Regions from separate parts of the Priestia sp. MDV22-iso46 genome, predicted to be linked through region 4. Evidence: predicted binding sites of a transcription regulator. Region 4 holds the regulator's gene; each other region holds the start of a gene.
The links. Region 4 encodes LexA, which represses DNA repair genes until DNA is damaged. Its sites were predicted from a motif close to CGAACATATGTTCG; they were not measured.
Positions count from the first base shown of each region.

Region 1: AC4NPH_RS26590 (Y-family DNA polymerase) is a predicted target of LexA. The motif match lies at 1,667-1,680, and genes of this name have one in related genera.
Region 2: AC4NPH_RS04510 (YolD-like family protein) is a predicted target of LexA. The motif match lies at 1,135-1,148, and genes of this name have one in related genera.
Region 3: AC4NPH_RS05905 (Y-family DNA polymerase) is a predicted target of LexA. The motif match lies at 1,859-1,872, and genes of this name have one in related genera.

Region 1 covers NZ_JBZVWT010000010.1:7,424-13,631, reverse strand. The annotation lists gene AC4NPH_RS26605 (DUF6985 domain-containing protein) at 1-295, opposite strand, end outside; gene AC4NPH_RS26600 (YrhA family protein) at 655-1,104, opposite strand; gene AC4NPH_RS26595 (hypothetical protein) at 1,364-1,585, opposite strand; gene AC4NPH_RS26590 (Y-family DNA polymerase) at 1,724-2,989, shown strand; gene AC4NPH_RS26585 (YolD-like family protein) at 3,003-3,335, shown strand; gene AC4NPH_RS26580 (hypothetical protein) at 3,387-3,536, shown strand; gene AC4NPH_RS26575 (DUF8096 family protein) at 3,610-3,786, shown strand; gene AC4NPH_RS26570 (pyruvate, water dikinase regulatory protein) at 4,065-4,886, opposite strand; gene AC4NPH_RS26565 (ribulose-bisphosphate carboxylase large subunit family protein) at 5,503-6,208, opposite strand, start outside.
Region 2 covers NZ_JBZVWT010000001.1:855,832-862,039, reverse strand. The annotation lists gene AC4NPH_RS04515 (YitT family protein) at 91-930, opposite strand; gene AC4NPH_RS04510 (YolD-like family protein) at 1,179-1,532, shown strand; gene AC4NPH_RS04505 (hypothetical protein) at 1,655-1,795, shown strand; gene AC4NPH_RS04500 (DeoR/GlpR family DNA-binding transcription regulator) at 2,177-2,929, shown strand; gene pfkB (1-phosphofructokinase) at 2,926-3,840, shown strand; gene AC4NPH_RS04490 (PTS fructose transporter subunit IIABC) at 3,853-5,724, shown strand; gene AC4NPH_RS04485 (aspartate kinase) at 5,920-6,208, shown strand, end outside.
Region 3 covers NZ_JBZVWT010000001.1:1,136,453-1,142,660, forward strand. The annotation lists gene AC4NPH_RS05895 (SMI1/KNR4 family protein) at 1-80, opposite strand, end outside; gene AC4NPH_RS05900 (YolD-like family protein) at 202-534, opposite strand; gene AC4NPH_RS05905 (Y-family DNA polymerase) at 549-1,814, opposite strand; gene AC4NPH_RS05910 (hypothetical protein) at 1,968-2,210, shown strand; gene brnQ (branched-chain amino acid transport system II carrier protein) at 2,981-4,333, shown strand; gene AC4NPH_RS05920 (C40 family peptidase) at 5,221-5,436, opposite strand; gene AC4NPH_RS05925 (hypothetical protein) at 6,050-6,178, shown strand; gene AC4NPH_RS05930 (sporulation histidine kinase inhibitor Sda) at 6,185-6,208, opposite strand, start outside.
Region 4 covers NZ_JBZVWT010000002.1:642,707-648,914, reverse strand. The annotation lists gene sirA (sporulation inhibitor of replication protein SirA) at 1-249, opposite strand, end outside; gene tkt (transketolase) at 398-2,404, opposite strand; gene AC4NPH_RS15205 (DUF896 domain-containing protein) at 2,572-2,802, opposite strand; gene AC4NPH_RS15200 (YneB family resolvase-like protein) at 2,872-3,540, opposite strand; gene yneA (cell division suppressor protein YneA) at 3,594-3,923, opposite strand; gene lexA (transcriptional repressor LexA) at 4,070-4,687, shown strand; gene AC4NPH_RS15185 (magnesium transporter CorA family protein) at 4,900-6,208, shown strand, end outside.

The DNA.
Region 1 (6,208 bases), on a different contig from region 4:
GACCAGTTGTTTCAATTAAGGGATAATTTTCATTTAATCCACTATCATAGCCTAGTTCATTTTGCTTTTGTTTATAATAGTCTACTATTGATTGTAATAGACTTGGTTGTAAGTCATCCCAATTTTTTATGAATGATTGATATGCTGTATACTGATTTTCATCAAACTTGCCATCTTCTTCACTATCTATCATCAAAGCTATCTGAGTTTCTTTTCCAAAAAAACGAATAGTGGTATCCTTAATCCAACCATATTCATACTCAAGTTCCCCAAAAATTGGATCGTTTATAGTCATTTTAATTCTCCTTTTTATTCACTCGCTTTATGTGTTTACCTTTATCAATACGTGCTTCGTCATTCTCCTGTGCAAATATGGATCAAGTAATAAGAATTACTTAACCACTGAAACCAATCTCATAAGTCTGCTTAACACCCTGAAATATATGATTCAAATATTGGCTCATTTAATCGTAATAATGGTTAAAACATAAAAACCTTGAAAGGTGTATAGCCAATCAAAGTCATATTTTAACAATCATTTTCTTACTTTCATAAATATCATCGGGTAAAATTTCGTGATGGTTTGAACCAAATAAGTTCACCAATAAACTTTTGAGAACCACAAGAAAGATTTATACTAAGGATTTCATTTCATCACAAAAGAATTGTTTCAAATGCATCGCTCACCATGGAATCAAAACTTTCAAATGACTGAATTAAAGTTCCTGAGGGCTTGTCGAGTTCTACATATACACTCTCTTTTAGGTCATAACAATACCATGCTGTATCAGAATCTCCCAAAAATATATATTGCTTTTGCCAATCATTTTCATACCAAAGCTCGTTTGTTTCTATAAACCCATGGATATTTTCATCTACTTCCTTATCAAGTAGAACTTCATCAACACCGTAGATTACTAATCCATTAAAGTCTAACCCATTTATTATCTTTAAAAGTTCAATATATGACTTAGGTAATATAATGTTTCGTAATTTCTTCTGAATATTATGATTCATTGTTATAATTTCTGTATCTGATGCTGGATTTCTAAGCGAACTTCCATATTTCTCATTTTTTCCATTTATATCAATAAGTCTTTCCACTGTGGCATATCTACTCTTCCCTTCTTTTAAAAGGTTCTGGTGGGTAAAGATCATCCTCAAACATTGGCTAATTTATCGTTTTACTTTGTTTAGGAGCTAATCCTCTTGTTAGAGAGTTTTGTTCATTAGTAACTGCTTTATGATAAGGGGCATTCCCTCTTCAATCTTTATTTTCCTCTTAGTACCGCCTCTTAATGTAAAGATCCTCATTTGATACATTTTGTTACTTCTCCTTAAATAATAAATAGGATTTTTAAATTCAATTTCTCAAATAACCAATAATACCACCAAAGATTCCTATTGCAACTGAAATGGGAACAGCAGCTATTACCCCATAAGCAACCGCAAACCCTAATCCGTCTGCAAGTGATGGATCAGTTATGTGATTTCCTTGTATAGTAACCCAAATTAGTAAAGCACCAACCATTACACCAAAAGAAATAATAGTAGTCAGTAAAAATGCGCTGAAAGCTTTAATCATAGATTCCCCTTCGTTCTCATTCATATAGAGTATTTTTTCTTCTTATTGTAACAATAATCGGGAAAAGATTCCATTGAATAAAGAACGTTTGTTCGTATATAATAAAGAACAAACGTTCTTTATTGAGGAGTTATTCCAATGGATTATGGGCAGCTACCAAACAGAGTCATTATTTGCATAGACATGAAGAGTTTTTTTGCTTCGGTTTCCTCTGTCATACGGGGTTTAAATCCTTTAAAAACAAGGCTTGCGGTTGTAGGAGATGTCAAACGGTCGGGATCTGTTGTGTTAGCTGCCACACCCTTATTAAAGAAAGAAGGAATCAAAACAGGAAGTCGCCTCTTTGAAATTCCTAAAAGGAAAGATATCTATGTGGTGAATCCATCAATGGAAAGATATATCAAGGCTTCGAACTATATTTCTAGTTTGGTGTTACAGTATGTTGCTCCTGAAGACTTTCATGCGTATAGCATTGATGAGTTGTTTATTGATGCGACAGCTTCTTTGCATTTATTCGCTCGAACACCAGAGGATCTAGCTCATCGAATACTTAATGAAATCTATCGCAAAACAAGACTGACAGCTACCGCGGGAATCGGTCCTAATCTCTTACTGGCTAAAGTCAGCTTAGATCATGAAGCAAAGCACAGCCCAACAGGAGTTGCTTATTGGCGATATGAGGATATTCCCTTTAAGTTATGGTCGATTCATCCAATGAAGGATTTCTGGGGGATCTCGTCAGCTACAGAAAGACGCTTAAACCGTTTAGGCATCTATACCATAAAAGAACTCGCTCTTTCTTCTAAAGAGATGTTACAAAAGGAATTTGGCATCATGGGAGAGGAAATTCACCAACATGCGAATGGGATTGATTTTAGTCGAATTTCAGATGTGTACATACCTAGTTCCCGTTCCTTTGGGAAAAGTCAGATTCTCTTTCGAGATTATACAAGCCGAAAAGAAGTTGAATTATTACTATTGGAGCTATTGGACGATGTTTGTTTTCGTTTACGTATGCATCAAGTAGTGGCACAAACTATCCATTTATCGATTGGCTACAGCAAACAAACAGGTGGGGGCTTCTCGAGACAAAAGAAAATGGGGAGAGCTTCAAACTTAAGCCAAGATATTTTTCCGTATTGTTTAACGATTTTACATATGTATGATAGTGGCATGCCGATTCGCTCCATTGGCATTTCATTATCCAACACTAGTATTCAAGAAGAGGAGCAAATGAGCTTATTTGAGGATATCGATCAGCGTGAAAGAGCCTATGCTCTTGCCAAAACGATAGATGAAATTAGGCTGCGTTATGGGAAGAATAGTGTGCTACGGGCTTCAAGCTATCTGGATCACTCAACAGCTCGTTATCGAAATGGCTTACTTGGAGGCCATAAAGCTTAAGGAGGACAGAAACATGGAACATAGAGGAATGAAAAAATGGCGCCCTTTTGCTACAATGCCAGAGCAATACATAGGATTACAGGAAATAATAAATAAGCAAGTAGAAGTAGCTCAACCTGTTTTAACAGAGGAGCAAATGGAACAAATCAATTTCACCTTGATTGAAGCCTTACATACAAATCAACAAGTGTACCTTACATATTACAAGAAAGGCCAACGTATAACAGAGACAGGGTTTATTCAGTTTGTTGATTCTCTTGGGGATTTATTTATTTTCATTGATGACGTATTTGAGTTAAAGAATAAAATGAGATTAAGCGAGCTAATCGATGTTCGCTTGGCTTAGTTCCTAAAGAAATCGTGTACAGGAAGCATTTATTTGGGTGGAGGTACATTCATGTACAATTTTAGAGTATACACGTTACGTGACGGTTCGAAAAGAATCATTAAACTAAAAGAAGGAGAATCCTTTAAACAGGAACTCCAAAGAGCAGGTATACAAGAAACGCAAATTTTCCAGATGCAACTAGTGGAAAAGCCAGAGTAATTGTAACATAACCCTTTTATCTGGATGTAATTGTGGTAGTCTAAGAAAAGCCAAATAGAAAAGAGTGATTAACCTGGAAGAAACAAAGGGGCAAGAAATCGATTTTAACAAAGTGTGTGGCTACGCTGAATTTCCGGATAAAGTTAGTGGAAGATGCGACAACTGCAACTCAGCTTACTTCAAAAGCGCCGTAAAAGGTGGCGTTTTCTTACGTGAATGCCGCAACTGTGGCATGAAAAAGAGTATTTAGGCGGTATTTAGACTATATAGAAGAAACTCGTCAAAAAAAGCCTTTGCTTATTAAAGCAAAGGCTTTAGGATTATATTTGAGCTTGAAGGTTATTTGCAATATATTTTTCCATTTAAATTGGTATCCATTGTTCCTAGCATAGATATGACACTAGAACGGACGGATCCCCCCAAGACGGATTCCATGGAACAGGTAAACCAATTTGGGACATTCCGTTCAAGTTAAATCCTTACTGCCTTCCTTGCCATTTTCCTCTTTAAACATAAATAACAGCTTAATTATCCTATCCAGCTTCTCTCTTTTTTTAACATTTCTAAGATTAAATCTGCAGTCTCTTCTATTGCTTTGTTTGAAACATTAATCACTGGGCAATCAATACGCTTCATGATCTTCTCAGCATATTCTGATTCTTCAAGAATCCGAGTTAAATTTGCATAATTGGATTGAGATGTTAATCCCAAACCTTCTAATCGCTCTTTTCGGATTTCATTTAATTTATCAGGGGTAATGATTAAACCAACACATTTATTTTTTGGAATACTAAACAGTTCATCAGGAGGTGCAATTTCTGGAACCAAAGGCACATTTGCGACTTTAAATCTTTTGTAGGCTAAATACATAGAGAGAGGGGTCTTAGATGTTCTAGAAACACCAATCAATACAATATCGGCCCGTTTAATTCCATATATATCTTGGCCATTATCATACTTTACTGCGAATTCAACAGCCTCGACCCTTCGAAGATAATTATCGTCTAATTTCCTCAGTAATCCCGGTTGAAAGTTGGGCTCTTTATTAAATGTTTTACTAAAGGCATTCATTAGAGGATTCATTAAATCAATTGCTATAATTCTTTCTTCCCTCGCCTTTTGGTCGAGATACTGTTTTAAAGTTGAAATGACGATTGTATAAGCAATAATGGAATTATTATACCTTGCTACAGCCAAGATATTATTAATATCTTGAACATCTTCTACGTAGGAAATATTCTGGATTTCGATATCTTCCTCACTAAATTGAGTTAAAATTGCCTTTACCATCAACTCAGCTGTTTCCCCGGCTGAATCGGAAACTATATACACAATTTTCCTCTTACTCATATTAGGTCCCTCCATTCCTCTATTATTGATTGTGTGGCTACTTTGGCAGTACTTTATTTACCTACCGTTTGGTAACTTACAAGAGGAGCCTATGATATGTATAGAATTAGCCTAAAAACAGGAAACTAATTAACTCATAATCTGAATATTAATAGGATCTTGGACCCGATCACTTTAACAATTTAACTTACTAAAATATAATCAGGCACAACAATTTTACCCACATCATACAAGTAGCAGATATTAATGGAGAAATATAAGAGTTCTGCAAAATAGCAAAGAGGGGTAAGAACAAAAATATGCCCTTTTTCTGGTCAGATTAAAATTAACTTAATATAAGCTATTCAGTATAGCTTAATCAAAAAATTGTACTTGTTAGTAGTGAGGGTATGGTAAAATTTATTTAAAAGTCACTATTTAATGAGGAGGGCATTCGTGAGAGTGCCTTCCTATAAAGCATCCTATAGTTTAAGTACATTCTTTCACAATCTACTATTCAGGAAGCGTTTGAAAGAATCCTAAGTCATTGTTATTGTTGTCAAGTTTACTATATTGTAAAAGTCGGAGGAGTAATCCGACTTTTACAGATTGAAAAAATAATATATACTGTTATTTTTTATTTCCCAAATTTCTCAATGGCCTGTTTTAACTCAGTGTGAGTCTTGGCATATTCATTGATGGGTACACCAGAAACTGCTGCTTCCCACCCTTGAATCATGCTTTTAACTCCTGCTTCCAAGCCACTTGGATGTCCAAGGATGCCCCCGCCTGCTAAATGCATAACATCAATTGTTTCCATTGATGCATACGAATCTTGCGCAGTTCCTGCCCATTGACCAGAAGATAATACAGGCATCACAGTATAACCTCCAAACATCGGAGTTAAACAATCTTTTGCAGATTGAATAACGGATTCATTAGATTCATAGAATTTGCTGTCTATAGCATTACAATGTAAATGATCGACTCCAGCCAGGCGGCACAACTTTTGATAAGCCGTAAATTCCATACCTAACTGCGGACAACGAGTCATAGCTCCCCATTGGTTACGATGCCCATGAATTGGAACCTCGCTAAATTTCCTTAAATGTGCAACACCTGCCAGTCCTATACTATTGATACTCACCATTACACAATTTCCGCCAGCTTTTACGACGGTCTCATGATTACGTTCAAGTTGATCAATATCATCCGTGATATTAAACGCATACATTACCTTTTTACCAGTTTTATCTGCGACTCTCTCTATTTCTTCCATAGCAGCCTTTACACGATCTTTCAAAGGAGCATACGGAGGGTTAGCGTTCAGTTCATCATCTTTG
Region 2 (6,208 bases), on a different contig from region 4:
GAAAGTTTTTTCTTTTTATAACAGCAGGTTTACTGTATTTTCAGCGCAAACATATATAATAGAAAAAACCCGCTTTTTTATAGCGGGTTTTCAGCTGGCTTTTGGAATGGTAAAACCTACTCCAAAGACGTCGCGCACATCGTGGACGACCACAAAAGCCTGTTCGTCAACTTTATGAATAATGCGCTTCAACTCCAGAAGTTCTTGTTTGTTCACAACGACGTACAATACGTCTTTTGCTTCTTTTGTATAGCTTCCATGAGCAGAAAAGACGGTGACTCCGCGCTCCATCTTTTTATTGACTTGTTCGGCTACTTCAGCTGAACGGTGTGAAATAATGGTGATTGCTTTGCGAGGGTTGAGTCCTTCAATGATATAATCAAGCACCTTTGTTCCGATGTAAAGAGAAATAACCGTATACATCGTCTTTTCTCCACCGATAACAAAATAAGCGCTTGCTACAACTAATAAGTCAATTGCCAGCATCGTTTTGCTAATATTCCAGTCTAGATATTGATTAGCTAAACGGGCAATAACTGCAGAGCCTCCGGAAGTTCCGCCTCCTCTAAACACAAGTCCAAGTCCTACACCAGCTAAAATACCAGCAAAAATAGCCCCCAGTAACGTATCGTCAAGAGGATTTCCCAGTCCTTCAGTTATATGTAGGAATAGAGACGTGAAAATAATACATATAATTGTGTAAGCAATAACACGTTTGTGAAGCAGTTTGTATCCGATCAGTACCAGCAAACCGTTTAATATAAAGTTTGTGATACCGGGAGACCAGCCTAATACATAATAGGTAATCATTGTTACACCGGTTACACCGCCTTCAGCTAATTCATTTGGAATGGCAAAGTAATTAATGGCCAGTGCAAAAATGAGGCTCCCTAGAATAATGAGGATAATTTCTTTTATTTTATTAATCATGAACGTTACCTCCAATCATCAAAAACTCCGAAAACACAGTCATGACAATGTATTATACCAACTCTAGAGACCGAATTAAAGATGGGATATTATTATTTTTTTAAAAATCAGTTTCTGCTATTAACATAAAATCTTTTGACAGTTTTTATGGAGTATGAAAAAATGAATTGTTTGCTTTTATTTTGATTAAAAAGTTTTGCAATGAGAATGTTCGTTCGGTAAAATAGAAGCAAGAGTCAAGGGGGAGAATGAACGTGTATCAAGATGAACTAAAACAGTATGCAAAGTTAGTAATGCCCGAGCATTTAGAGAAAATGAAGAAAATGTACAGTCCCGAGGCGCATAAGCAGTCTTTAGGGTTGAAAAAAGAAAAGATTGAGCATATTGAAAATGTCATTATGAACAGTTACTCGGAGCATCATCCAGTAACGCTTCACGTCTATGAAGCAGGACATATTCAAAGGTATGAACGAGTGACGATTGATAAAGTCTCACTGCAGTCGAATACGCTGATGGTTACAGGCCCTTGTTATACATATTCGATTCGAGCGGATGCAGTAATTGAAGCAGATGTATGGAAAGATGAAAGCTACTCTAGCTAAGAGTAGCTTTTTTGTTCGTTTTGTATCTTTTTTTTTACGCATGCATACAATACATAAAAGCATATTCTGCGAGTAGTAACTTCTAGCTACTAGGAAATTTTAATTAAAGAAGGGATTATTGTATGCAAAATGAAAAAACTCAAGTAAGAGAAATCGAATTAACGCAGTTCATTAAAAAAAGACTCGTTCGTTTTATCTCAAGTTTAGCTATTTCTTCTGCCCTTGCTTCCATATTATATATGCTTCTGTTTTTATTTAAATGATGGGTCACTTTGAGTTGTCCAAAAAGGTGGACAACTTTTTTTGTGTGTAGGCTTTTATGAAATCAGGATAAGCTATACTCGATTCAGTCAGAAAAATTCAATCGGTCAAGAAATAGTCAAAAACAGTCATAGCTAATTGAGTAGAAGAAAACCTTTACATATAATGAGAAAAGTAGACAAATTCTTGAATTACCAGCATATTTCCTTTTGTGCGAACTATTATTAAACCAAATACAAATCTAATTGTTCGTTCAAAAAACTTTATTTTGTAATTAAAAAAATGAATGTTTTTGATTTTTTATGATTGATTTTGAATGTAAACCGTGATAAAGTAAGTACATGAAATAAATGAAAACGCTTTTTTGAAAAAGGAGCTAGAACATGTTAACGCCGGAGAGACATCAACTAATCTTAAAACTTTTAAAAGAGAAAGAACTTGTAAAAGTGCAAGAGTTTATCGAAGTTACAGGCGCTTCGGAATCCACCATTAGAAGAGACTTAAGTCAACTAGAAGAAGAGCAAATGCTCAAACGTGTTCACGGTGGCGCTTCGCTTATTCGCAGTAAACGAATCGAACTGAGCGTTATCGAAAAATCTGCTAAAAATGTTCAAGATAAACGAAACATTGCAGAGTATGCGGCTTCCATTATAAATGAAGGTGACTGTATTTTTTTAGATGCAGGAACTACAACGTATGAAATGATTCCTTTTTTAAAGCAAAAAGATGTAGTTGTCGTGACAAATGGTTTAATGCATTTAAACCCGATGCTAGAACAAGGTATCACCCTCTATTTAATTGGGGGATCTGTTAAACATAAAACGGGCGCTTTAATTGGCAATGGAGCTCTTTTAAGTCTTGAGCAATATCGTTTTGATAAGTGCTTTATGGGAGCGAATGGAATTCATCATCAATATGGATATACAACTCCTGATCCAGAAGAAGCATTGATCAAGCAAACGGCAATGAAGCTGTCTAGAGAATCTTATATTTTATCAGATTCCACTAAGTTTTTTGAAACAAGCTTTGCGAAAATAGCCGATTTACATGAAGCAAAAATTATAACAAATGACGTACCTAGCGATGTACTTATACAGTATGCAAACAAAACAGACATAAAGGTTGTGAAATCATGATTTATACATGTACGTTGAACCCATCCGTTGATTACGTAGTACATGTTTCAGCATTCGAAGAAGGCGGGCTTAACCGCACAACGAATGAAGCCAAGTTTCCAGGAGGAAAAGGCATTAACGTCTCTCGCGTTTTAAAGAGATTAGGTGTTGATAATAAAGCCCTCGGTTTTGTAGCCGGCTTTACAGGAACCTATATCGAAGACTACTTAAAAGCGGAGAATATCGAAACAGCTTTTACAAGAGTTGAGGGAGATACCCGTATTAACGTAAAGTTAAAAACAGAAAAAGAAACAGAAATTAACGGTCAAGGACCTGCTATTACAGACGAAGCGCTTCAGTCTTTATTGACTCAAGTAAAGCAAATGACTGAAGGCGATATCTTCGTATTAGCAGGGAGTATACCGAAAACGCTTCCAAGTTCTGTGTATAAAACGTTAACTGAACTAGCATCAGCGAACGGAGTAAAAGTTGTAGTAGATGCAAGTGGAAAAACTTTGCTAGACGTCGTGTCCCACAAGCCGTTTTTTATCAAACCCAATCATCATGAACTTGCAGAATTGTTTGATGTAGAAGTAAACAGTGCAGAAGATGCGCTAGTATACGGTAAGAAGCTCGTGGAACAAGGAGCGCAAAACGTCGTTGTGTCTATGGCAGGTGATGGAGCACTTCTTATTAACGAAAGCGGTGTCTACAGTGCCACAGTCCCTAAAGGAACGGTGAAAAATTCTGTTGGAGCTGGCGATTCACTTGTAGCTGGATTTATTGCTTCTTATGTAAAACAAGGAGATTTATTAGAAGCTTTTCAAACAGGAGTAGCTTCAGGAAGTGCCACAGCATTCTCACTTGAATTATGTACAGCAGAAGATGTAAAGACGCTTCGTGAACAAGTGTCAATCACAAAGGTAGAGTAGGGGGAACCGAGAATGAGAATTACAGAACTATTAAAAAAAGATACAATCATTCTTGATTTAAAAAGCACATCAAAAGCTGATGTTATTGATGAATTAGTTGGGAAATTACACGAAGCTGGTCGCTTAAGCGACCGAGCTGGCTATAAAGAAGCAATTTTAAATCGTGAATCTCAAAGCACAACGGGAATTGGGGAAGGCATTGCCATTCCACATGCAAAAACAAGCTCGGTAAAAACACCGGCCATTGCATTTGGACGCTCAACAGAAGGTATTGATTATGAATCTTTAGACGGACAGCCTGCACACTTATTCTTCATGATTGCAGCGAGTGAAGGAGCGAATAATGCTCACTTAGAAACACTATCTCGTTTGTCTACGTTATTAATGGATGAATCGTTCCGAAAAACGTTGCTAACAGCATCATCAATTGATGAAGTCATTAAAGCAATTGATGATAAAGAAACTGAAAATGAAGCGCCGGAAGAGGAAGTAGATACAGCTTCAGATCAATTAGTGCTTGCTGTAACGGCTTGTCCAACGGGAATTGCCCACACATATATGGCAGCGGACAGCTTAAAAGCAAAAGCGAAAGACATGAATGTGACGCTCAAAGTTGAAACAAACGGTTCCAGCGGAGTTAAAAACGCGTTGACGAAGGAAGAAATTGAAAACGCTACCGCTATTATCGTTGCAGCGGACAAGCAAGTAGAAATGGAACGTTTTGCAGGTAAAAAAGTCATTCAAGTTCCAGTAGCTGAAGGAATTCGCAAGCCGGAAGAATTAATTAACCGCGCGTTAAAAGGAGACGCTCCTGTATACAGCGGCGGCGGTGGCAGCAAAGAAGGCGGAGAAAGTAAAGGATCAGAGCGTACAGGGTTTTACAAGCACCTAATGAGCGGTGTATCCGCAATGCTTCCGTTTGTTGTAGGGGGCGGGATCTTAATTGCCATTTCATTTATGTTTGGCATTCACTCAGCAGAGCCGAAAGATCCAACGTACAATGCATTTGCAGCGGCGCTAAAAACAATTGGCGGAGATAATGCATTCTTCTTACTAGTACCAGTACTAGCAGGGTTTATTGCAATGAGTATTGCTGATCGTCCTGGTTTAGCTCCCGGTATGGTTGCAGGTCTTTTAGCAGCTTCTGGCGGAGGCGGTTTCTTAGGTGGTTTAATCGCTGGTTTCTTAGCAGGTTATGTAGTAGTGGGGTTAAAGAAATTATTCAGCGGTTTACCGCAAGCGCTTGATGGAATTAAGCCAGTTCTTCTTTATCCGCTATTTGGGATTTTTATCTCAGGATTGATTATGCTTTATGTTGTAAATGAGCCAGTTAGTGCAATTAACAAAGGATTAACGCACTGGTTAAGTGGATTTGGTACAGGTAACTTAGTATTATTAGGTATTATTTTAGGCGGTATGATGGCGATTGATATGGGTGGTCCTATTAATAAAGCAGCCTTTACATTTGGTATTGCAATGATTGATGCTGGAAACTATGCACCACACGCAGCGATTATGGCAGGCGGTATGGTTCCACCATTAGGTATGGCTATTGCGACAACTTTGTTCAAAAACAAATTTACTCGCCAAGAGCGCGAAACAGGTAAAACGTGTTATGTAATGGGTCTTTCATTTATCACAGAAGGTGCGATTCCATTCGCAGCAGCTGACCCAGGACGTGTGATTCCCGCATCGGTTATCGGTGCTGCAGTAGCAGGTGCTTTAACAATGATGTTCCACATCGGTTTACCAGCACCACACGGCGGCGTATTCGTTATCGGAATTGTACAAGGAAATCCTCTTTTATATGCACTAGCAATTTTAATTGGTGCAATTGTAACAGCGGTCCTTGTAGGTGTATTAAAAAAGCCAAAAGCAGAATAACAAATAAAGACTGATTTTACATCATGTAAAATCAGTCTTTTTGTGTTTTTGCGGTAGACATTTGTTCTTTATGAGAGTACAATTACGGTAGTATTCCTTTAATTTTTAGAAAAGTTAGATAGATAAGCTTTTCTACTTGATAAAATATGGTACAATAATCGAATATTAAAAACAAAGTAAGGAAGTGTCTCAAACATGAAGGTTGCGAAGTTTGGCGGGAGTTCAGTTGCAAGCGCAGAGAAATTTAAACAGGTTGCGCATATTGTAACGTCTGATAAAGAGAGAAAGCTGGTGGTTGTATCAGCTCCGGGCAAGCGATACGGAGAAGATACAAAAATGACAGATTTGCTAATCGCACTTTCTGCCAAAATACAGCTTGGAGAAGATTACGTCGATGAGTTTGGGCAAGTAATTGATCGCTATCGTGAAATCGTTGTGGACTTGTCTATCCCAGAAACGATTATTACTGACATTATTACGAATT
Region 3 (6,208 bases), on a different contig from region 4:
GCTGCTTCGTTAAGTGTTCCTACTGCTTTTGGTCGATTTGTCTTCAACCACTGTTCAAACTCATTCCAAACCTGCTTCATATTAGGAGCCTCCTTATATAACGTCATTAAATGAATCTATGAAAAATGATTAGATACTTTTTAAACTTATACTAATTATGTATGGAAATCTTATGTAAATAAACTGTTTTATTATTTTCTACTACATGAAACGAACATCAATTAGCTCGCTTAACCTCATTTTGTTCGTTTGCTTACATCCTTCATCTATAAATACAAATAAATCTCCAAGGGAATCTACAAATTGAATAACTCCTGTTTCCGTTATACATTGCCCGTGGTTGTAATACGTAAGGTATAATTTTTTATGTGTATGAAGAGCTTCGATCAAGGTAAAATTAATTTGTTCCATTTGATCTTCTGTTAAAAAAGGTTGAGGTATTTCTGATTGCTTTTTTATAACTTCTTGTAATCCTCTGTATTGCTCTGGCATAGTGGCGAATGGTCGCCATTTTTTCATTCCTCTGTTTTGCATATCATCTTCCTCCTTTATGCTTTATGACCTCCTAAAAGGCCGTTTCGATAACGAGCTGTTGAATGCTCGAGATGGCTTGAAGCTCGCAAAACACTATTCTTCCCATAACGCATCCGTATTTCATCAATCGTTTTAGCAAGTGCATAGGCTCTTTCGCGCTGGTCAACATCTTCAAATAAACTCATTTGCTCCTCTTCTTGAATAAGGGTGTTCGATAATGAAATCCCAATAGAACGAATTGGCATTCCGCTATCAAACGTATGTAAAATCGTTAAACAATAAGGGAAAATATCTTGACTTAAATTCGAAGCTCTTCCCATTTTCTTTTGCCTTGAGAAGCCCCCACCTGTTTGTTTGCTATATCCAATGGATAAATGGATAGTTTGTGCCAGGACTTGATGCATACGTAAACGAAAGCAAACATCGTCTAACAGCTCTAATAGCAGCAATTCCACTTCTTTTCGATTTGTATAGTCTTGAAACAGAATTTGACTCTTCCCGAATGATCTAGAGCTCGGAATATACACGTTAGAAATGCGACTAAAATCAATTCCGTTTGCATGTTGGTGGAGTTCTTCTCCCAAGATGCCAAACTCTTTTTGTAACATCTCTTTTGAAGAAAGAGCGAGTTCTTTGATGGAGTGAACGCCCAAACGATTTAAGCGCCTTTCCGTAGCGGATGAGATTCCCCAGAAATCCTTCATTGGGTGAATCGACCATAATTTAAAAGGAATATCTTCGTATCGCCAATAAGCTACCCCTGTTGGGCTATTCTTGGCCTCATGATCTAAGCTCACCTTAGCCAGTAAGAGATTCGGACCTATGCCTGCAGTAGCTGTCAGCCGTGTTTTACGATAAATCTCGTTAATGATTTTATGGGCTAATTCTTCTGGTGTACGAGCGAATAAATGCAAAGAAGCTGTAGCATCAATAAATAACTCATCAATGCTATACGCATGAAAATCCTCAGGAGCCACATACTGTAATACCAAACTAGAAACATAGTTCGAAGCCTTGACATACCTTTCCATGGATGGGTTTACGACGTGGATATCTTTCCTTCTAGGAATGTCGAAAAGACGGCTGCCTGTTTTGATTCCTTCTTTCTTTAATAAGGGTGTGGCAGCTAACACAACTGATCCCGACCGCTTTGTATCTCCTACAACTGCCAACTTTGTTTTTAATGGATCTAGCCTACGTATCACGCATGAAACAGAAGCAAAGAATGCTTTCATATCAATACAAATAATGACTCTGTTTGGTAGATATTCATAATCCATTGGAATAACTCCTCAAATAAAGAACGTTTGTTCTCTATTATATACGAACAAACGTTCTTTATTCAATAAAAACTCTAAATTTTTCCCGATTATTGTTACTCTAATAAGAGAAAAGAACATCGCATATAAATCGGAAGAATGGAGGGGTGACCTATGAATAGAAAAATGCCTAATTATATTATCTTTTTATCATGGTTTTTGTTTTTAGTTCTTTTATGGATTATCTTCTCATTTTTTAAAGGTGAAAATGGACAGTGGTGGTCTATGTATCGTTTAAATATAAAGAAATATGGTCCTTGGGCTTTAGAGGTTTCTTACATAAAAATTAGTATTGCTGCTGTTATCTGCTTAGTAATAGCTTATATGGGGAGTTTTGGCTTCAAAAGAAAAAGATAAGGTTAAATAAAGTGCTTTTAAGGTAATATATATCATTCAATTTAATCGTAATAAGCAATAAAGATAAAAAGACCTTAATTAATTTGTTAATAAGGTCTTTTCAGTATATATAAAATTTATGACATATTTTAAAAAAGAAAAAATGGTCATTATTACTTATCCTTTGACTGCTTGAGTGGAGTACCATAAGATAATGATTCAAAGGAAACAGAAACATTTTTGATTCTAGACAGTAATTTTACATTAGAAAAGTACTTTGTTTAGAGATAAGCTGTTGATTGTCAAATCACTAGCTCAGGAGATAAAAGTAAGCGTTCTTTATAAGACTTAGAACGCTCCATTTCTTGAAGTAATAAATCAACTACTTTTTCCTTTTAGATGTTTAGCTCATATTAAAAAGTTTTATAAGTTTCGTAGTACTATATTTACAAACTTTCTTGACTTAATTGCATATCATTCAATCAAATTAATTAAAAGGATAATATACGCGATTTGAATATGATTTATAATTTTTTAAAAATAATACCGTTATTAACCTACTTAACGTACGCATTTTGAATAAAAATCTGGGTTTTTAATATTATTTTTATTTTAATAATGGATAATGAACGGAAAATTGATAATTTTTTAAATTTTATCAAAAAAGTTTATTTTTTATATTGAAATATGTAATTTGACTGTTTATAATACAAAAAAGATAAGTTATTTGTAATTTAATTTGTCTGAAAATTTAATTTTTTGTGAAGAATATTATTAATGGGGGTTTCACCTTGTCAAACAAAGTACCGTTTTCTTTTATAGTAATCATTGGTTTAATGTTATTTGCATTATTTTTTGGAGCTGGAAATTTAATATTCCCTGCTATGCTTGGCCAGTCAGCGGGAGCAAATATCTGGTCAGCAAATGCGGGTTTTTTAGTTACTGGAGTAGGCTTGCCTTTACTTGGTGTACTAGCTTTTGGATTCTCCGGAAAGGAAGATTTACAATCATTAGCAAGTCGCGTACATCCTATCTTTGGTTTAGTATTTACAACTGTTCTTTATCTAGCTATTGGACCTTTATTTGCTATCCCACGAACAGGTAACGTCTCTTTTGAAATCGGACTTAAACCTTTCATTTCTGAAAGCTCTAGTTCTATAGCTTTACTCGTATTTACTATTATATTTTTCAGTATTACATGCTTTTTTTCTCTCAATCCTGCGAAAATTGTCGATATTGTTGGAAAATTCTTAACGCCAATTAAATTAACATTCATTGGAATTTTAGTTCTAGTTGCTTTTATTCATCCTATTGGAAAATTTCAAGCACCCACAGAAAAATATGTAACAAACTCTTTTTTTAATGGGTTCCAAGAAGGATATCTCACAATGGATACTCTTGCATCTTTCGTTTTCGGAATCATTATTATCAATGCAATTAAAGAGAAAGGCGCTAAAACAAAGAAGCAAATTATAACTGTTTGCCTAAAAGCTACGGGAATTGCTGCTATTATTCTTGCAACTATCTATTCTGCCCTTTCATACATGGGCGCTTCAAGTGTAGAAAAGCTTGGGCATTTAGATAATGGTGGTACGGTGTTAGCGAAAGTTTCTGATTATTATTTTGGAGAATATGGAGGATTACTATTAGGCTTAATGATCACAGTAGCTTGTCTGACAACTAGCGTAGGGCTTATTACTTCATGCTCTTCTTATTTCCATAAATTATTACCTTCTATTTCTTATAAGAAAATTGCGATTAGCTTATCCGTGTTTAGCGCAATCATCGCAAATGTTGGATTAAATCATTTAATTTCTTTTTCAGTACCTGTTTTAACAGTTCTCTATCCATTAGCAATTGTTCTAATCTTTTTGACTTTCCTTCATTCTTTATTTAAAGGATGTGCTGAGGTATACCAAGGTAGCCTATTCTTAACATTTGTTGTAAGCCTGGTAGATGGATTAAATGATTTTGGCTTACACATCCCTGGTATTGACCAATTATTTACTTACTATCTTCCTCTTTACCATATTGGATTAGGTTGGATATTCCCTGCAATTATTGGAGGTCTTGCAGGTTATGGAGTTAACTTGTTTAAAAATAAAGAGCAATTTACTTCTAAATCAACAAGGTTAAATAAATAAATTTACTTTAATTCTCTGGATAAATTAAAGCATTTAGATGAACACTTTGAAGCCTACTTTTATTACTATTTGGTACTTAGTATAAAATGAAGCTTCAATTAACTTCTAAATAAGGAATATAACTATGGAGAAAACGTCACAAAATTATAGTTGTATGGATTCGTTAGTATTTAGATAAGATTAAAGAAAATTTAATCGAAGAAGATGAATCACTTAAAAATTCTCTTAAATAATAAAGCAAATGTAAAAAGAGTCTTTTACTATATGAAGTAAAAGACTCTTTTTACGCGTTGCTTTTATTATATATGTTTTTGATAAAATATTATTAGATTTCTGCTTTTAGACATAAACAAGCTTCTATATCCCCCTTTTTTGTAAAGATCAATCAAATCTCTTAAGGATCTTAGCTTTTTGAAATTAATTATAAATTAATCTAAGAATGATTCAGTCATTTATTTAAAAGCTCTTATTACATATTTAGGCAAGTTCTCTTACCATTTTTATACTTATTTTAAACTTATATCTATATCATTCTAAAAAAATGTTCGTAAAAGTGTAGAGTTTTCAAAAGACGTTCGTAATTCGTTTTTTAATTTAAACGAACGATGGAAATGATAGATTTTCTATATAATAGAAAAGTCCGTAAAGGTATACTTTTACGGACAAGATATTTAAATCTATTATAAAATGTTAAAGTAATTATTATCCTTAACAAAATAAAAAGCCACCCAGTATTTGCAGGACAGGTGGCTTTTTACTATAAAATGCATGTGCAGACACATAGTAACATATTTTCCCTATAAATACTGTATTTTAAAGGACAAGCATTTGTATAAAAGGTCAAGCTATATCATTTTGTTTGCGATATAGATGTATTTAATAACTAATTAATTTATAAATAATTTAGCACCTATGTAGTGTTTTTGCCAATAAGGATTATTAAAATGAGCAACCCCTACACCTGAATCGCCAGAATGAATCATTAAATTGTTACCAATATAAACTGCACTGTGGGAAGCTCCTTTTACATTATAGGTTTCTTCAAAAAATACTACATCTCCAACCTGCGGTGAACTTACATGCACACCATTATTTTTCCACATTTCTCTATGAGTTTAATCCAAACACAGGACCCTTTACTTCTACTGTTTTATAGTTTGGCACATTTTCTGTTGTAACAATAATCATTAACCATTTCTCCTTTTATTTATGATATTAACAAGATATTTAAAATGAAAGAGTTACATAGCAACCCTCAATTATTGTTTATTTGTATGTGTTTTTCACTCCCCCTCTATTGTACAGTTTTTTATATATTGCCGATTCACATGTGCTTTCAAGGTGTGTAGATTTCATCTCTTTGCACAAAATTGGCCTTCTTATACAAGGTCTAACTTATTTATTCTACTTCTAAATTAAAGACATTCACTAACTGAAACATTTACTAACCTAATTTTTTTGTGTTAAAATAGATTTATGCAAAAGTCCAACGTTGCATAACACATAAGAATATACATCTTAACCTTTTTCTAAGAAAAGTCCTATTGTCAGTGTTCAAAACTGCTTTGGGGCTTTTCTTTTCTATAAAATCATTAGTCTTCATTTGTTTTTTATGCTTTTTAAAAATTTCAGTATTAAAACCAAACAAAATTTGACAAAACAAAAACCTTAATCCTATTCTATACTTAATAATAAACTCAAGGAGTTATAACATAAATGGATACCATGCAACGTTTTGTAGAGTTAGTTTTAAAGTTTGAACAATCCTTAAATAGAAAGCTAACTAATCAAGAAAAGGAATTTCTAATGTGGGTTGTAAAAAAGGAAAAACAGATAGAAGCGTAATCTGAATTAATTACTCCTATCTGTTTTAGG
Region 4 (6,208 bases):
ATATTCCAGCACAAACGTCTCTTGATGAGTAAAAAAATGAGGATAATGAGAAAACGCCTGAAGTAATTCTCGTTGAATAAATGAAATGGGCAGTTGCCGAGTAATGTAATGAACTTGTTTTTGTAAGTGCGTTTCCTTCAAGTGACGTTTCATTCTATATTCAATCAGCAGCTGATAAATGAGCTTTTCTCTTCGAAAATAGGATGATGCAACTTCTTCCTCCATTAAATATACTTCATACGTTCTCACGATTCATCCTCCCTTTCGGCTCGTTCTTTTTTGTACCATTATACCGAATGGTGTACGCAATGCTTGTCTATCGATGAAAAAATTCCTTTGTTTTTTTGTCGAAAAAAAGAGCAGACCACAGGAGTCTGCTCTTTCTTATGAAAAAGAATTATGCATTAAGCAAGCTTTTCACTTTTGCTACTACATTTTCAACTGTAAAACCAAATTCTTTCATGATTGTTTCACCAGGAGCAGATGCACCGAAGTGATTAATACCAAGAACTTGTCCTTCGTCTCCAACATAGCGTTCCCAGCCAAGTGTAGAAGCCATTTCAATACCTAAACGTTTTTTCACTGATTTAGGGATAACACTTTCTTTGTACTCAGCAGATTGCTCTTCGAAACGATCCCATGCAGGCATACTTACTACAGATACGTCAATGCCTTCTGCAGCTAATGCTTTTTGTGCTTCTACTGCTAGGCTTACTTCAGAGCCTGTTGCAAGTATTAATGCATCAGCTTGGTCTTTACCAGCTTTAGATACAACGTACGCACCTTTAGACACGCCTTCGTATGCATTTTCTTTTGTACCTTCAAGCGTAGGCAAGTTTTGACGAGTCAATACAAGCGCCGTTGGGCGGTCAGTTGACTCTAATGCTAGGCGCCATGCAGCAGCTGTTTCATTTGCATCTGCAGGACGAACCACTGAAAGACCTGGCATTGCACGAAGTGATGGCAATTGTTCAATTGGCTCATGTGTTGGGCCGTCTTCTCCAACTGCGATACTGTCATGTGTGAATACATATGTTACAGGAAGCTTCATTAAAGCTGCTAAGCGAATTGCTGGGCGAAGATAATCAGAGAATACAAAGAATGTTCCTCCGAATACTTTTACACCGCCGTGTAGAGCCATACCGTTTAATGCAGCTCCCATTGCAAATTCACGTACACCGAACCAGATATTACGTCCGCTGTAATCAGCTGCAGTGAAGTCTTCTGAACCTTTAATCATTGTTTTATTTGAGCCAGCTAAGTCAGCTGAACCGCCGAAGAATTGAGGTACAGCTTGTGCTACTGCGTTTAATACTTCTCCCGAAGAAGCACGGCTAGCTAGGCTTGAACCTGTTTCGTATGCTGGAAGCGTTTCTTCCCAGCCTTCCGGTAACTTTCCTTCTACTGCTAGTTCAAATTGACGACCTAGTTCAGGATATTTTTCTTTATACTGTGCAAATACATCGTTCCATTCGTTTTCTTTCTTTTGGCCATCTTCAGCAATTGTAGCTTTGAAGTGAGCATACACTTCTTCTGGCACATAGAAATCTTCTTCAAATGTCCATGCATAAGCTTCTTTTGTTAATTTTGTTTCATCGGAACCTAATGGAGAACCGTGCACGCCAGAAGTACCCGCGTGGTTTGGAGAACCAAATCCGATTGTTGTTTTTACTTCAATTAGCGTTGGGCGTGTTAAATCGCCTTTTGCTTCTTCAATTGCGTTTGCAATCGCTGTCAAGTCATTGCCGTCTTCAACGCGGATTACTTGCCATCCGTAAGCTTTGAAACGATCTTCTACGTTCTCAGAGAACGAGCGATCTAAATCTCCGTCTAAAGAAATATCATTTGAATCGTATAAAACAACTAAACGTCCTAATTTTAAGTGTGCCGCTAATGAAGCTGCTTCAGCAGATACACCTTCCATTAAGTCTCCGTCACCACAAATACCATACGTAAAGTGGTCTACAATTTCTAAACCTTCTTTGTTGTATGTTTCAGCTAAATGACGTTCTGCCATTGCTTTACCAACAGCCATTGCAATACCTTGTCCTAGTGGGCCAGTTGTTGCATCAACACCTGCTGTATGACCGAACTCTGGATGACCTGGTGTTTTACTTCCCCATTGACGGAAGTTTTTAAGGTCTTCAATTGATAAGTCATATCCAGCTAAATGAAGCAAGCTGTATAATAGTGCCGATCCGTGTCCTGCTGATAATACAAAGCGGTCACGGTTGAACCAGTTTGGATTCTTTGGATTGATGTTCATAAATTTTGTCCACAATGTATATGCCATTGGAGCAGCTCCCATTGGCATACCTGGGTGACCTGAATTTGCTTTTTCAATCGCATCGATTGATAAAGTACGAATTGTTGCAATCGAAAGATCTTCAATACGTTGTGTCATACTCTTCATTCCTTTCAAAACTATGTACATATGTTATCATACTAATGATTTGCTTATTTGTACAATACTTGAACCAAAAAAATTTCCACTTTTACAGTTTTTGTGTGCCTTATTAAAAATATACAAAAAACTAGAGGGAACTCTCCCTCTAGTTTTACTAGAACGTCTCAGTGAAGACGCTTCTTTTTACTCTCTTTTAACTTCTTAGGCGTAACATCTTTACCTTCTTCGTCCACAACTTTAATCGTATGAAGGTGATTTGTCATAGATTGTCGGAAAACTTTTAAATATTCCTGACGTAGCTCTTGCTGTTCTTTCGCTTCAGATTCTGTCAGCCCTTCAGCCTTTGCCTTTTTTGAAAGAGCATTAATACGAGCAAGTTTATCTTTTGATAGCATATAAAACCTATCTCCTTATAATCAATAATTAAAATTACCGAACCGTTCCGGCAACATGTAGTCATCTTACTAAATCTCTTTCGTTTTATCAAGAGATTGAGCACTGTCTTGGTACTCTTGATAGCGACGATGTACCGTCGCTTTTGAAATATTATAACCAAAACCTTTTAGCGTAACTGAAATTTCAGCAAAGGTTAAGCCGTTATGACGAAGGCGGACAATTTCTTCAATCGGCGCTTCTTTTTTTTCTCTTCCCGAGTTAACTCCTTGATTTTTTAAATTTTGCTGCGGACGATAACCGTTTTCTACGGCTCTTTTCATTCCTCTTTTAATTTTAGCATTATGTAATTTCCGCTGATGCTCTTCCACTAAGCTAATAATATCTAACACCATTGAGTCAGATTCTGAAAGCTGAAGCTGGCCTTGATGACTAATCGTATAGATTGTAGCATTTTCTTTATGAAAAGCATGAAGCAGCGCAATTCGGGCGTTTCCTCTGCCTAATCGTGTTTCGTCTTGAATGAGCAGCACAGATATTTTCTCTTCTTTCATTGTATGAAGAACATCCAAAATACCCTCTCTGTCTACATCATATCCGCTTGCTTTTTCCATCACGACTTTTTTCACCTTTAGATGGTGAAGATCAGCAAGCTTTTTTAATTCTTCTTGCTGGCGCTGTAAAGATGTTTCTTGGGTTTTTTTATCCGTACTGACACGGCAATAAATAATGGCATCCACTTTTATCACGACCTTTTCGGCTTCTAACAATATTCAGGAACGGCCGTTACACACTACTGTTCAATTGCCACTTGATTATGTAACTCTTTTTTTAAAACAGGAATATATAATTTATCTCCAGGAGATAAAGACTGGGCAGTGTCTGAGTTTAAATCATTGACGTCTTCAACCCATTTGACAAATTCATTGGTGGTCAAATGATGGTGATTATGATACTTGTTGGACAAGTCCCAAAGCGTATCTCCTTTTGTAATAGTAACCGTTGAATATTTGTCTAAATCTACTTTATCCGCTCCTAAAACCAGCGTCAATACATATGTAAGTGCAGCGATAACTGCAAAAAAAATAGCGTAATGTTTCATAGAATGTAAGAATTGTTGCATATTATGATCCCCCTATCAGAATATATGTTCTTATTTTAGTGAGAACATTTGTTTCTGTCAATGGAATTCTTCGAACTTATGTTTGTATATTGACACATCACGTGGTATAATTCACCTAAAGAATAGCTAAAATCGAGGTGAAAAATATGAAGCTATCAAAACGTCAACAAGACATACTAGATTTTATTAAGCACGAAGTAAAATTAAAAGGTTATCCGCCTTCTGTTCGCGAGATTGGGGAAGCGGTAGGATTAGCCTCTAGCTCCACTGTACACGGGCATTTAGCTCGTTTAGAAAGCAAAGGGTTAATTCGCAGAGATCCAACAAAACCGAGAGCAATCGAAGTTCTTCAACTAGACGAAGTAAACATCCCTAAAAGCAATGTCATTAATGTTCCTGTTATTGGTAAAGTAACAGCGGGTCTTCCTATAACAGCCGTTGAAAATGTGGAAGAATATTTCCCTCTTCCAGATAAATTCGTTTCTCCAGATGATCATGTATTTATGCTTGAAATTATGGGAGAAAGTATGATTGAAGCAGGTATTCTAGATGGCGATATGGTAATCGTACGTCAGCAGCAAACAGCTAATAATGGAGATATTGTGGTCGCTATGACCGAAGACAACGAAGCAACGGTAAAACGCTTCTTTAAAGAAGAAAATTTCGTTCGTTTACAGCCTGAAAATTCAACGATGGCGCCTATTATTCTTCGCCACGTAACGATTTTAGGAAAAGTAACTGGTGTATATCGCACGATTCACTAATCAGACACTGTATGTAAAACCAACTAATCATGATGTTAGTTGGTTTTTTTACGTTTGTTTTCTAAAAAAAATTGGCATATTATAAATGATACGTTGAATCATCGCAGGCAGGTAGAACGGTTTTTATAAAGCTTGTTTTATCCTTTACTTTCTATCTGCATTTCCTCGACTCTTACAAGGAAATACAACCGACTATAAAAAGGATGTAGTTTATGACCAATACACCAAGGAAAACAGAACCATTTCAAACCATTGTACCTACCAAAGCAATGAACATGTTTCTTTTTCCTTTTTCCTTTGACCGAAAAAATAAAGAGCAGCTTGTTCATGCACTGGAAGCAAATTTGTTCGAGTTTTTTTCCATTCAAAACAAACATTTAGAAAAAGAATACTACGGAGAACAATATTACGTATCTCATGATAGCCTGGATCAATATTTTCTTCCTTACATTGAATGCATTCTATTCCCTGACTCGTGCGAAAAAGAAGGGTTGCTTAGATTTTCAAAAAAAATAGACCATACCATTACTTTACACACTTCCTCCACCACCGTGTCTAGCAACGTGCTGTCTGTGGATGTTTTTTTATGTCCTTTTGAAATTGGCGTCATGACCATTCGCACTGAGATGAGCCATAATCATTACACCTATGATGATATTTTAGAGTTCATGAATCATTTTCGTGTATTAGAACCGAAGCTTGCTGAAGAGCATGGATCCACCATTACCTATGAACATCATCGCTATAGCAAAGTGCAAGATTATATTTTTTCACAGCTCGCGCCATTTTTGAACGAACACATCAAGAAAGAAGCCACACGTGAACAGCACGTTGGGAGCCTTCCTTATTTTATCGATGAACGGATGTTTGTGTTAAGTTATGTAACGGTAAATCAAGAGCAAGAGATTAATTCCACAACTTTATTTCGTACTGGACAGCTAAATAGCTATACGCCTGGCGGGAAAGCGTTTATTTCTGCACACAATCATGAGTATATTAAAACGTATAATACTAAACATGTGTATTCCAGATGGGCTCCTGAAACCTATTACGTCATAACAGACCATGTGTTTTCGTGTATTTCTAAATCGACAGACTCTAAAACGGATCAGCTTTTGATGAATCATCTATTTGGCCAGCATTACTATAATTTATTTTTACATTTTTTCTATAAAATCGTGTTGCTAAAACTATCTTATGAATATTCTCAGCTCACGTTTCATAAAAATTCAGAGGGCATTGAACGACTAATCCGCTCTATTACCGTGTTTTCAGGTAAATATTTGTTTTTAGAAATTAGCTCTCGCACAGAAGGTCAAGAGTTTTCTGAGCTCTTTAAAAAAATCTTTCATATCAATTCTCTTTATCAAGAAGTCAAAGAAACCCTTGGTACTTTGTACCAAAATCAAGAGAAAATCGCAGCCAAGCGTCACAATTACTTATTATTAATTTTAACGATTTACACGGTTCTTTCCGGTATTTACGGAATGAATTTAGTTATTAGCAAACTAAAGGGAAACA